Regions from separate parts of the Streptomyces sp. NPDC086147 genome, predicted to be linked through region 3. Evidence: riboswitches for the same ligand, from Rfam matches in the RefSeq annotation. Region 3 holds a riboswitch; each other region holds the start of a gene.

Region 1 (3,824 bases), on a different contig from region 3:
GGTGTAGTACAGGTCGATGCGGTCGGTGCCGAGACGGCGCAGGGACTCCTCGGCGGCGGCCTTGATCGTGGGGGCGGAGAGCCCCTTGAACCGGGGGTGGGCGCCGGCCTTGGTGGCGACGACGACGTCGTCGCGGTTGCCGCGGGAGGCGAGCCAGCGGCCGATGACGGTCTCGGACTCGCCGCCCTCGTTGCCCTCGGCCCAGGCCGAGTAGACGTCGGCGGAGTCGACGAAGTTGCCGCCGGCGGCGGTGTAGGCGTCGAGGACGGCGAAGGACTGCGCCTCGTCGGCGGTCCAGCCGAAGACGTTGCCGCCGAGGGCGAGCGGGAAGACGTGCAGGTCGGACGTGCCCAGCGTACGGAGAGAGGTCATGAGGTGATCAACGGTCTCCGCCGCCGGGCCTATTCCGCGCGGGGCCCGCGCGGACCCCGGAAGGGCCTAGGGAGAGCCCCGGAAGGGGCCCTGGGGGGGTCAGACCGTCAGGCCCTTGGAGCGCAGCCACGCCGCCGGGTCGACGCCGTCGCCGCCGCCGGGGTGGATCTCCAGGTGGAGGTGGGCGCCGGAGACGTTGCCGGTGGCGCCGACGCGGCCGATCGTCTCGCCGGTGCCGACGGTCTGGCCGGCGCTGACCGTCATGGAGGAGAGGTGGCAGTACCAGACCTCGGTGCCGTCCTCCAGCTCCAGGACGATCCGGTAGCCGTAGGAGCCGGACCAGCCCGCCGACTTGACCGTGGCACCGTGGACCGCCTTGAGCGGGGTGCCGGTGGGGGCCGCGAAGTCGAGGCCGGTGTGGTAGCCGGAGGACCACATCGAGCCGGACTGCATGTAGGTGGCGGTGAGGGAGTACGAGGAGAGGGGCATCGAGTAGCTGGCGGCGAGCTTGGCGAGGCGCTCGGCCTCGGCCTTCGCCCTGGCTTCCGCCTCCGCCTTGGCCTTGGCCTCCGCCTCGGCCTTCGCCTTCGCCTCGGCGGCCGCCTTCTCCGCCGCGTCGGCCTTGGCCCGCGCCTCGGACGCGGCCTTCTCCACCGCCGCCTTCTCCGCCGCGGCCTTCTCGGCGGCGTCGGCGGAGGCCTGCTGCTGCTCGGCCTGCTGGAGGATGCGGGCGCGCAGGGCCTCGCCCGCGTCGGCGGCGCCCGGGGCGTCCGCCGTCGACAGGCTCGCCCGCGTGACCTGCCCGGTCCGCGAGGCCCGCTCGCCGGCCTCGGTGGTGTACGCGGCGGAGGTCAGCGGGTTCGGGTTGGCGCGGTCCGCAGGGACCGTCTCCCGCTCCTCCGCGCCGGGCAGGAGCGCGCCGACGCCGGGGAGGTCGTGGGCATCGGGCAGGTTGAGGTCGGGAAGGTCCGGGAGCGATATCGCCACCGGCGGCTTCTCCTGCGCGGTGGCGAGGCCGCCCGCGCCGACGGCCGCGATGACGCCGACGCCGAGGACGGTGGAGGAACGGGCGAAGTTGGAGCGCTGCTTGACGACCCGGTGCCGGCCGCCGGAGCGGTTCCGGTCGCGGAGGGAGTCCTCGGTGGGGTTCCACTCGGTGTTCGGAGCGGAGGGAGCCGCACCGCCGCCGAAGGCATCGAAGGGGGCTTCGGGGGCAGGGGTGTTGGACGCCACGGAGGCGCGCTCCTTTCCTTCCTTCTCGCCTACCGGGTTAGCTGACGGGTTCGGAGCAGGAAGGTCTCCTACGGGCCCGGTCGCACGAGTGCGAAGGGCTCGATTCACCCCAAATGGTGGTTCCCCGGTTCCCTTTCGGGATTCGGCGCGTGCGCACGGCGCCGTCTCTTACGACGGCTGGGACGACCGCGCTGCGTTATCGAACGTTAATAGACAGGGGGTCCCGATTCCAAGCTGTCCCCCGTGATCGTTCATTCGATCGGTAGGGATTCGCCCCGTTTGATCCCCCTTCAGCAAGGCGGATCTCCCGAACGGCAAAACCTCCGCAACCTGACGGTGCATCAATTGTTATCGCAGGGAGACCTCTCGGCTACCCCTGGTGACGGGCCGCCGGGGCCTGCCCGGCGGGTCGGTATCGGGGTCCGCCCGGCGGGTCAGTGCCGGGGTCCGCCCGGCGGCACCACCGGCATCGTCCGGCGCCGCTCCGGCTGCCCCGCCGTCGGGCGGTTCAGCGCGAGCAGCGCCATGTCGTCCGTCGCCCCGCCGCCCGTGTGGAGCCGTACGTCGTCCACGAGCGCGTCGAGCATCTCCTCGGGCCCGGGGAAGATCCGCCCGGCCAGCCGCTCCGCCGGGTCGTAGAAGACGCCCTGCGCGTTCCGCGCCTCCGAGAGGCCGTCGGTGTAGAAGAGCAGCGTCGTGCCCGGCGGGTACGGCCGCGCCTCGGCCCGGTCCGGCCACGACGCGAGGTCCCCCATGCCGAGGGGCAGCGCCGGCCGGCTCGGGTCGACCGGCTCGACCCGCCCGTCCCCGTACAGCATCAGCGGGGACGGGTGCCCGCGGTTGACGACCCGTACGAAACCGTCGAAGGTGCCGCTGCCGTCGGAGCGCGGGATCTCGGCCAGGACGGCGGTGGTGAACCCCTCGACGGCGTCGAGGCTGTCCCGGCGGGTGCCCTCCCGGTCCAGCGCCCGTTCGAGCCGCTGCGCCACGCCCTCCAGGGTCCGCTCCTGCTCGGCCGCCTCCCGGAAGGCCCCGATGACGACGGCGACGGCCTCGACCGCGTCCATGCCCTTGCCCCGCACGTCCCCGACCACGAGCCGCACCCCGTGCGGGGTGTCCTGCACGGCGAACAGGTCGCCGCCGATGAACGCGTCCGCCTGCGCCGCCTCATAACGGGCCGCGCACCGCAGCCCGCCGATCCGCTCGGCGGGCGTCGGCAGCACCGCCTTCTGCGCGGTCTCCGCGATGACCCGCGCCGAGGCGAGCCGTTCGCCGCTGCGGCGCACCACCCGGTTGATGAGGAGGGCGAGCACGGAGACCGTGAGCACGGTCAGGGTCTCGGCGACGGCCGGGGCGCGGGTGCCGTCGTCGCTGAAGAGGTAGAGGCCGACCGAGGACAGGACGGCGGCGATCCCGGTGAGGAGGGTGACGAGCAGGGAGAAGAAGGGCGCGGCGACCAGCGGGGCGGCGGCGAGCATCGGGGAGGCGGTGTACGGGGCGGGGGTCGACACGTCGAAGAGGATGCCGCCCGCGATGATCAGCGGCGGCAGCGCACGGATGAACCGCCGGGCCCCCCGGTACCCGGGGCGGCCCTCACCGCCCCGCCGCCCGCCTCCCGCCGCTCCTAGGGGGTGCCCCACCTGTTCTCTCCTGCCCGGTCCGCCCGGCCGCGGCCCCGCACCGCTCCCTTCCAGGGTGGCCGCCGCCCCGGCGGACGGCGACTCCGTACGGCCGACCGGCGTACGGCGGACGGGGGTGCGGGGCTGGGTACGGGTCCAGGTGCGGGCCTGGGCGCGAAAGCCACTGGAGCCGTCGGGGCCACCGGGATCTCCGGGGCCTCCGGGAACCCCCTCCGGTCACATGTTCCGCTCGGCGTAGACCGCCATCGCGTCCCGGACCAGGACCGCGGTGCCCTCGCCGTACCTGTCGTAGTTCTTGGTGAAGCGGGGGTCGTCGACGTACATCCGGCCGAGGCCGATCACGTACTCCTTGGTCGGCGTCGTCGTGGTCGACAGCCACGCGACCTGGCGCCCCGCGATGGCCTGCACCTCGTCGCTGTCGGCGGCCAGGCCGTCCCGCGCCGCCTTCCCGAAGTCGCGGGCGATGCCGGCCTGCTCCTCGACGAAGGCCCGTCTCTGCTCCTCGTCCAGCGAGCGCCACCACCGGTCGCCCTGCTCGTACGCGTCGCGGCCCCAGCGGTGGGTGACCTCCTCCTCGTA
Region 2 (3,824 bases), on a different contig from region 3:
CCTGATCTCGGGGCTCATCAAGGCCTCCGACCACGGCGAGCACCTCACCGAGAACGAGGTCGCCGCCATGGCCTTCATTCTTCTCTTCGCGGGCTTCGAGACCACGGTCAACCTGATCGGGAACGGCCTGTACGCCCTGCTCCGCAATCCCGGACAGAGGGGACTCCTCCAGGCCTCCCTCGCCGCCGGCGAGACCGCGCTCCTGGAGACCGGGATCGAGGAGCTGCTGCGGTACGACGGGCCCGTGGAGATGGCCACCTGGCGGTACGCCACGCGGGCGCTGACCATCGGCGGGCAGGAGATCCCGGCGGGCGACCCGGTGCTCGTGGTGCTCGCCGCCGCCGACCGGGATCCGGAGCGGTTCGACGGGCCCGACGTGCTCGACCTCGCCCGGCGCGACAACCAGCACCTCGGGTACGGCCACGGCATCCACTACTGCCTCGGCGCGCCCCTCGCCCGCCTCGAAGGACAGGTCGCGCTCGCCACCCTGCTGACCCGTCTGCCGGACCTGCGGCTCGCCGCCGATCCGGCCGAACTGCGGTGGCGCGGAGGGCTCATCATGCGCGGTTTGCGCACGCTTCCGGTGGAGTTCTCCCCGTCCGTACCCCTCTCGCACACTGACGGACCGTCAGAAATGTGATCTTCATGTGATCGGGTGGCCATCGACTTGTGACGAGCGTTCGAATGCCGCTACGTTTCGCCGCAGTCTCAGCCGTCACGCGAAAGGCGTACCTATGCGTTCCGGGAACGGACGACACCGTCGCCCCCGTCAGGCCCCCGCCCTCGTCGTCGCCGCGGGCGTGACCGGATCCGCCATGGCGCTGCCCCTGCTCGCCACCGGATCCGCGTCCGCCGCCGACGCCGCCACGTGGGACCGCGTCGCCGAGTGCGAGTCCGGCGGCCAGTGGACCGCCAACTTCGGGAACGGGATGTACGGCGGCCTCCAGTTCACCCAGGGCGACTGGGAGCGCCACGGCGGCCTGGCGTACGCGCCCAGCGCCGACCTGGCCAGCCGCGCCCAGCAGATCGCCGTGGCCGAGAAGGCCCTCGCCAAGGGCAGCGACGCCTGGGCGACCTGCGCGCCGATCGCCGGCCTGGCGAACGACGGGAAGCCCACCGGGGTCGACCCGGGCCCGGCCACCGCTCCGGCGCCCTCCGTGGCGCCCGTCCCCGAGTCGAACTGGAACTCGGGCTCGCCGGACGTCTCCGGGACCGCGCCGTCCACCGCGACGCCGGAGTCCCCCGCCACGCCGTCCGCCCCCGCCACGTCCACGGCGCCGGCCGCGCCGACGGCTCCCGCCGTCCCGGCGGGCCCGACCGCGCCGACCGCCCCCGCCACGCCGTCCGCGCCGTCCGGGTCGACCGGGTCGACGGATCCGGCGGATCCGACGCTCCCGGCCGACCCGACGCTCCCGGTGGACCCGACGGCTCCCGTCGCCCCCGAGGAGTCCGTGACGCCCGGCACGCCCGTGACGCCCGGTGTTCCGGGAGACGGGGGAGCGTCGGCCACGCCCGGTACGGGCAAGCACCGGGGCGAGGCCGCCCCGGAGGAAACCGACAAGCCGGACAGCTTCGCCGAAGCCGGTAGACATGCCTCGGACAAGGACAAGTCTTCCGAAGGGTCCGAATCGCTCCCCGTCGCTGACGAAGCGAAGAATGCGGACACAACGGACAGTCAGGGCTCTTCGGGTGAATACGTCGTGCGTCCGGGTGACAGCCTTTCGGGTATCGCCCAGGCGAACGAACTGCCCGGAGGCTGGACCGCCCTCTACGACGCCAACAAGCGGACCGTGGGCATCGATCCGGACCTCATCCTCCCTGGTCAGAACCTCGATCTGACGGCGGGTCCGACCTCGGTGGAGGGGTAGTTCGCGGGCGTATGTCCGGTTCTGGACGAGTGAGACATGGGTCTCTTTGTCCCAACTGGCGTGTCGCGCCCGCAAACTCCGCTTCCGTCACCTCCTACCTGCGCAAACAGTCCCCTCCGAAGGGCAAGAAGAGGCGAAATTCGTCGTATGAGCCTCTTTGAACTTCGGGGGGTTCTGTGTCTACGGTCATCACCGCTCGCCACCGCGGGCCCCGTCGACCGAAACGCCGAATCCTGCCGTCGGTCGATGGGAACAGTCGTCGCGCAAGCGCCGAAGGCAGGAGCGGGGGACCCAAGGTAAGTGCCGGCCCCGGCCGTCGAGAGACGGCCGACGACCGGCTTGGGGTGAAGTCGCGTGCTAGGACACGCGGCCGGGCAACTCTTCGGCCCGAACCCGACAGCTCACCTCGCAGGCGTCGGTGAGGAGAATCCCCATGCTGTTTTCCACCAAGGGCAAACACCGCCGTCCCTCCAAGGCCACCCAGATCGCCGCGCTCGTCGGCGTCACCGGTGTCGCCGTCGCCGCCCCGCTGATGACCGCGGGCGCCGCCTCGGCCGCCACCTCCTCCGAGTGGGACCGCGTCGCCCAGTGCGAGTCCGGCGGCAACTGGTCCATCAACACCGGCAACGGCTACTACGGCGGCCTCCAGTTCTCGGCCTCCACCTGGGCCGCGTACGGCGGCACCGCCTACGCCTCGACCGCCGACCAGGCGTCGAAGTCCCAGCAGATCGCCGTCGCCGAGAAGGTCCTCGCGGGCCAGGGCAAGGGTGCCTGGCCGAGCTGCGGCGTGGGCCTCTCCGGCGCCTCCTACGACGGCGGCTCCGCCGAGAGCGCGCAGGAGCAGCCGAAGCCGAAGAAGAAGCAGAAGAAGCAGCGCACGGCCGAGCAGCCGACCACCCGCAGCGAGCAGCGCCAGGCCCCGAAGCAGGAGCGCCAGTCCGCTCCGGGGGCCGAGGCCGGGAAGACCGTCACCACCCCGACCGGCGAGACGGTCGAGAAGGGCGACGGCGAGTACAAGGTCGTGACCGGCGACACCCTCAGCAAGATCGCCGAGGCGCAGGGCGTCGAGGGCGGCTGGGCCGAGATCTTCGAGCTCAACAAGGACATCGTCGACGACGCCGACCTGATCTACCCGGGCCAGCAGCTCCACCTGAAGTGAGCCCGGCGGGTCGCGTGAGTCCGGCGGCTCACGCGTCCCCCACGACCCTCCCGCGGTGACCCACCCCGGTCCGGCGCGCCCGTCCCCCGTGCGCGCCGGACCGGGGTTCCGTCTTTCACCGGCCTCCCGGGGCCCACCTGATGGTTACCGTCCAGTAGATCTGGGGCCTTTCGCCCCGCTGTGCGTGCCCTTGGGTCCTTTTTCGTCCCAGGGGGCGGGCGCCCGGCCGGTCGGAGCCTCCGGGGCGGTTAGGCTCTTGTCGCAAGGCCAAGCGACCCCGCATCGACCTTGCGTCACATCCAGCGTCACATCCCAGAAGGAGATGCTCGTGCCGTCCATCGACGTCGTCGTAGCCCGGGAAATCCTGGACTCCCGAGGCAACCCCACGGTCGAGGTCGAGGTCGGCCTCGACGACGGCAGCACCGGCCGTGCTGCCGTTCCGTCCGGCGCCTCCACCGGTGCGTTCGAGGCCCTGGAGCTCCGCGACGGTGACCCCAACCGTTACCAGGGCAAGGGTGTCGAGAAGGCCGTCCTCGCCGTCATCGAGCAGATCGGCCCGGAGCTCGTCGGCTACGACGCCACCGAGCAGCGCCTGATCGACCAGGCCATGTTCGACCTGGACGCCACCCCGGACAAGTCCTCGCTCGGCGCCAACGCCATCCTCGGCGTCTCCCTCGCCGTCGCGCACGCCGCCTCCGAGGCCAGCGACCTCCCGCTCTTCCGCTACCTGGGCGGCCCGAACGCGCACCTGCTGCCCGTTCCGATGATGAACATCCTCAACGGCGGGTCGCACGCCG
Region 3 (3,824 bases):
CCCGCCCGGGCGGGCGCACAGGCGGAAGGGCGTCGGACCATGTTCTTCAGCGATCGCGGCGACGCCGGGCGGCAGCTCGCCGCCCGGCTCGACCACTTCAGGGACCAGGACGTCGTGGTCCTCGGCCTTCCGCGCGGCGGCGTGCCGGTGGCCGCCGAGGTCGCCGACGCCCTCGGCGCCCCGCTCGACATCTGCCTCGTGCGGAAGCTGGGCGTGCCCCACCGGCCGGAGGTCGCGATGGGCGCGATCGGCGAGGGCGGCGTGCGGGTGCTCAACGACGGGGTGATCCACGAGGCCGGGGTGGACGACCGCGCGCTGGCCGCCGTGGAGCAGCGCGAGCTGGCCGAACTGGACCAGCGCGCCCGCCGCTACCGGGGCAGCCGGACGCCCGTGCCGCTCGAAGGGCGGACGGTCCTCGTCGTCGACGACGGGCTGGCCACCGGCGCCACGGCCCTGGCGGCCTGCCGGGTGGTCCGCGCCCGGGGAGCGGCCCGGATCGTCCTCGCGGTGCCGGTCGCTCCGCCCGGCTGGACGGCCCGACTCGGCGGCGAGGCCGACGAGACCGTCGGCGTCCGCACCCCGGAGGGGTTCTACGCCGTCGGCCAGTTCTACCGGGAGTTCCCGCAGACGCCGGACGACGAGGTGATCGCCTGTCTGGACCGGAGCCGGGCCGCGCGCGACCCCGTCGTCCTGGACACGGACGTACGGATCCCGGTCGACGGCGCCGTCCTCGCCGGGAGGCTCGCCGTGCCCGAGGGGGCCGTCGGGCTCGTCCTGTTCGCCCACGGCAGCGGCAGCAGCCGCCACAGCCCCCGGAACCGGGCGGTCGCGGCGGAGCTGAACAGGGCCGGTCTCGGGACCCTGCTGTTCGACCTGCTCGGAGAGGCCGAGGCGGCCGACCGGGCGCACGTCTTCGACACCCCGCTCCTCGCGGGGCGGCTCGCCGGGGCCACGGAGCGGCTGGCCGAGCGGCCCGACGTCGCGGGCCTCCCGCTCGGCTACTTCGGCGCGAGCACGGGGGCGGCGGCCGCGCTGTGGGCGGCGGGCGACCCCGCGTCCCCCGTCGCCGCCGTCGTCTCGCGCGGCGGGCGGCCGGACCTCGCGGCCGACCGCCTGGCCGGGGTGCGGGCCCCGACCCTCCTGGTGGTGGGCGGCGAGGACCCGCTGGTCCTGGACCTCAACCGGCGGGCCGGGGCGCTGCTGCGCTGCGAGCACCGGCTGGACGTGGTGGAGGGCGCCACCCACCTCTTCGAGGAGCCCGGCGCCCTGGAGGAGGTGGCGGAGCTCGCCACCTCCTGGTTCACCAAGCACTTCCGGGGCGCCCCGGCCCCGGAAGTGCCCGGTGCGGACTAGTAGGCCCCGTTGACGTTGTCGATGGAGCCGTAGCGGTCGGCCGCGTAGTTGCAGGCGGCGGTGATGTTGGCGACCGGGTCGTACAGGTCCATCGCCGTGCCGGGCACGTGGTAGGCGAGGAACGTCGGCTCGATGACCTGGAGGAGGCCCTTCGAGGGGGTGCCGTTGACGGCGTTGATGTCCCAGTTGTTGATGGCCAGCGGGTTGCCGGAGGACTCGCGCATGATGTTGCGGTGGATGCCCTCGTAGGAACCGGGGATGCCGTGCCGGGCCATGACGTCCAGCGACTCCCGGATCCAGCCGTCGAGGTTGTCGGTGTACTGGGGGACGGCGGCCGGGGCGGCGGCGACCGCGGGAGCGGCGGCGGAGGCACCCGTGCCGGTGGTGGCGGCGGTCGGCGTGGCGCGGCGCTCGGAGCGGTTCGCCCGTTCGGTCGTACCGGACTTCTCCGTCTTCGCGGTGCTCTTCCGCTCGGCCTTTTCCTGCGTCTCGGCCCGCGCGGGAGCGGCCTCGGCCGAACCCCGATGAATCGTCAGTTCCAGACCGGGGTGAATGAGTGACGGGTTGTCACCCACGGCGCTCTGGTTGGCACGGTAAAGGCTCTTCCAGCCTCCCTGAATTCCCTTCTTCTGGGCGATCAGGGAAAGCGAGTCACCGCTCACGACGGTGTACGTGCGCGCGGCCGCCGGGGCGGCCGGGGCCTTGGCGGCGACCGGGGCGGCGGCGGGAGCGGCGAAGGCCTCGGCGGCGATCTCCGGGGTCCCGGCGGCGGGCGCGGCGGTCGCGGCTCCGGCCGTGGTGGAGGCGATCAGGGGCAGGGACAGCGCGGCCCCACCCGTCCCGACCAGGGCCAGACCGCGGGAGACGCGGCTGCGGCGGATGCGGCGGTGCTTACCGTGTGCAGGCATGACGGATTCCTCTCCGGCGCCTACGAGGTGAGCTGTCGGGTTCGGACGGGAGATGTCCGGCCGCGCGCACGCGGCTGCACCCCGAGCCGTCCCGGATTCCGGGCCGGCGTATTCGTGGGTCCCCCGCTCCTGCCGTCGGGTGAAAAGGGAGGTTGTCGAGCGGCGGCAGGATTAGGCGTTCCGCTCGAATGGGGGTGACCGTAGGCCAGTAATGCGGCGAATAACAAGAGGATCAGAGCGGTGGCCCCCGTAATTGGATCACCGAATTCGGGGAATTCAAGATCGGCCGGTCCGCAGAAGTGCCGAACTTCCTTGTGCGGTATGGGGCGGGGCGGGTGGGGGCCGTGTGGTGGGCCGTGCGGAGTGAGTCGCGTCACCCGGTGAGTTATGTCCGAATATGCGGCGTAATTCCATTGATGGGTAAATAAGGCGAAAATATATGGAGTGGGGCCTTCGGGAGAGTGAGGGGTGCTTTGTTCTCATCAGGGTCACTCAAGGGCAAAGGGTGCAAAGCCGACATCCTTCTCGAAGGATGAAGTGCCCGACCCAGGAGCCGCCCGATGCCACCCGCCGTTCCCCAGCTCGCCCCCGACGCCCCCGACACCCTCGACCGCGAGGCCGCCGCCCTCTACGAGAGCGCCGTCTGGCAGCGGCTCGTCACCGACTGGACCGCTCCCGAACCGCTCGCGCCCGCCCCCGAGCCGCTGCCGCCGGGGGAGGGGCGGGGCTGGCGGGACCTGCTCAGCGTGCCCGTGGACCGGCTCGTGGCCGAGGCGCTCGACGCGCTCCCGGCCCCGGGCCCGGCCGAGCGCCTCCCCGGCCGGATCGGAGCCGTACTGCCGGACCGTCTCCACGTCTGGCGCCGCATCGGCCGGCCCGAGCTGCGCCCCTCGGTCCACCTCGGCTACGCGCGCCTCGTCCTGACCGAGTGGGGCTGGCAGAACGCCCCGTACAGACTGCGCGACAGGCGCGGGGCCCGCTGCGTCTGCGGGGCGCTCCTCGCGGCCCACCGCCTCGGTCACGGCGGCGCGGACACCATGAACGAGGCGGCCGCCTGGATCATGACCGAGCTGCGGTCGCGGGGCTGGCGGGACCTCATCGGTCCGTGGAACAGGGCTCCCGGACGCACGGCCGAGGACGCGCTCGGCCTCCTCGACGCCACGATCCGCCGCGCCGCGCACGCCGGCCGTTGACGGTGCCGCACCCGCCCTCCCCTCCGATCGTCGGGGCCGGTCGTCGAAGCGCTCCTCCGCCGGGAGCGGCGGGCGGGTCAGACGGTGAGGACCTTCACCCCGGCCTCGGTGAGCCGGGCGACCGTCTCCGGCGCGATGCCGGTGTCGGTCACCAGGGTGTCGATCCGGTCCAGGCCGCAGATCCGCGCGAACGCCCGGCGGCCCATCTTCGAGGAGTCGGTCACCACGACCACCCGGCTCGCCCGTTCCGCGAAGAGCCGGCTGATGCTCGCCTCGTCCTCGTGGTGCGCCATCACGCCCAACCCGGCGTCGATCCCGTCGACTCCCAGCACCACCACGTCGAGCACCACCTCGCTGAGCACCCCGACCG

Evidence for each region. Region 3 has a riboswitch for cyclic di-AMP ahead of AB0398_RS30030 (LysM peptidoglycan-binding domain-containing protein). Riboswitches for the same ligand answer to the same signal wherever they lie in the genome.
Region 1: another riboswitch for cyclic di-AMP. It lies ahead of AB0398_RS08115 (M23 family metallopeptidase); the one in region 3 lies ahead of AB0398_RS30030 (LysM peptidoglycan-binding domain-containing protein).
Region 2: another riboswitch for cyclic di-AMP. It lies ahead of AB0398_RS20605 (transglycosylase family protein); the one in region 3 lies ahead of AB0398_RS30030 (LysM peptidoglycan-binding domain-containing protein).

Annotation. Positions count from the first base shown of each region.
Region 1 is NZ_JBFBJO010000003.1:21,684-25,507, forward strand. Features, by position in the region: gene AB0398_RS08110 (aldo/keto reductase) at 1-372, opposite strand, end outside; gene AB0398_RS08115 (M23 family metallopeptidase) at 472-1,605, opposite strand; cyclic di-AMP (ydaO/yuaA leader) riboswitch at 1,617-1,763, opposite strand; gene AB0398_RS08120 (PP2C family protein-serine/threonine phosphatase) at 2,040-3,245, opposite strand; gene AB0398_RS08125 (MerR family transcriptional regulator) at 3,462-3,824, opposite strand, start outside.
Region 2 is NZ_JBFBJO010000009.1:51,360-55,183, reverse strand. Features, by position in the region: gene AB0398_RS20615 (cytochrome P450) at 1-640, shown strand, start outside; gene AB0398_RS20610 (transglycosylase family protein) at 735-1,868, shown strand; cyclic di-AMP (ydaO/yuaA leader) riboswitch at 2,127-2,298, shown strand; gene AB0398_RS20605 (transglycosylase family protein) at 2,302-3,027, shown strand; gene eno (phosphopyruvate hydratase) at 3,350-3,824, shown strand, end outside.
Region 3 is NZ_JBFBJO010000022.1:78,789-82,612, forward strand. Features, by position in the region: gene AB0398_RS30025 (phosphoribosyltransferase family protein) at 40-1,353, shown strand; gene AB0398_RS30030 (LysM peptidoglycan-binding domain-containing protein) at 1,350-2,261, opposite strand; cyclic di-AMP (ydaO/yuaA leader) riboswitch at 2,266-2,449, opposite strand; gene AB0398_RS30035 (hypothetical protein) at 2,822-3,454, shown strand; gene AB0398_RS30040 (DeoR/GlpR family DNA-binding transcription regulator) at 3,532-3,824, opposite strand, start outside.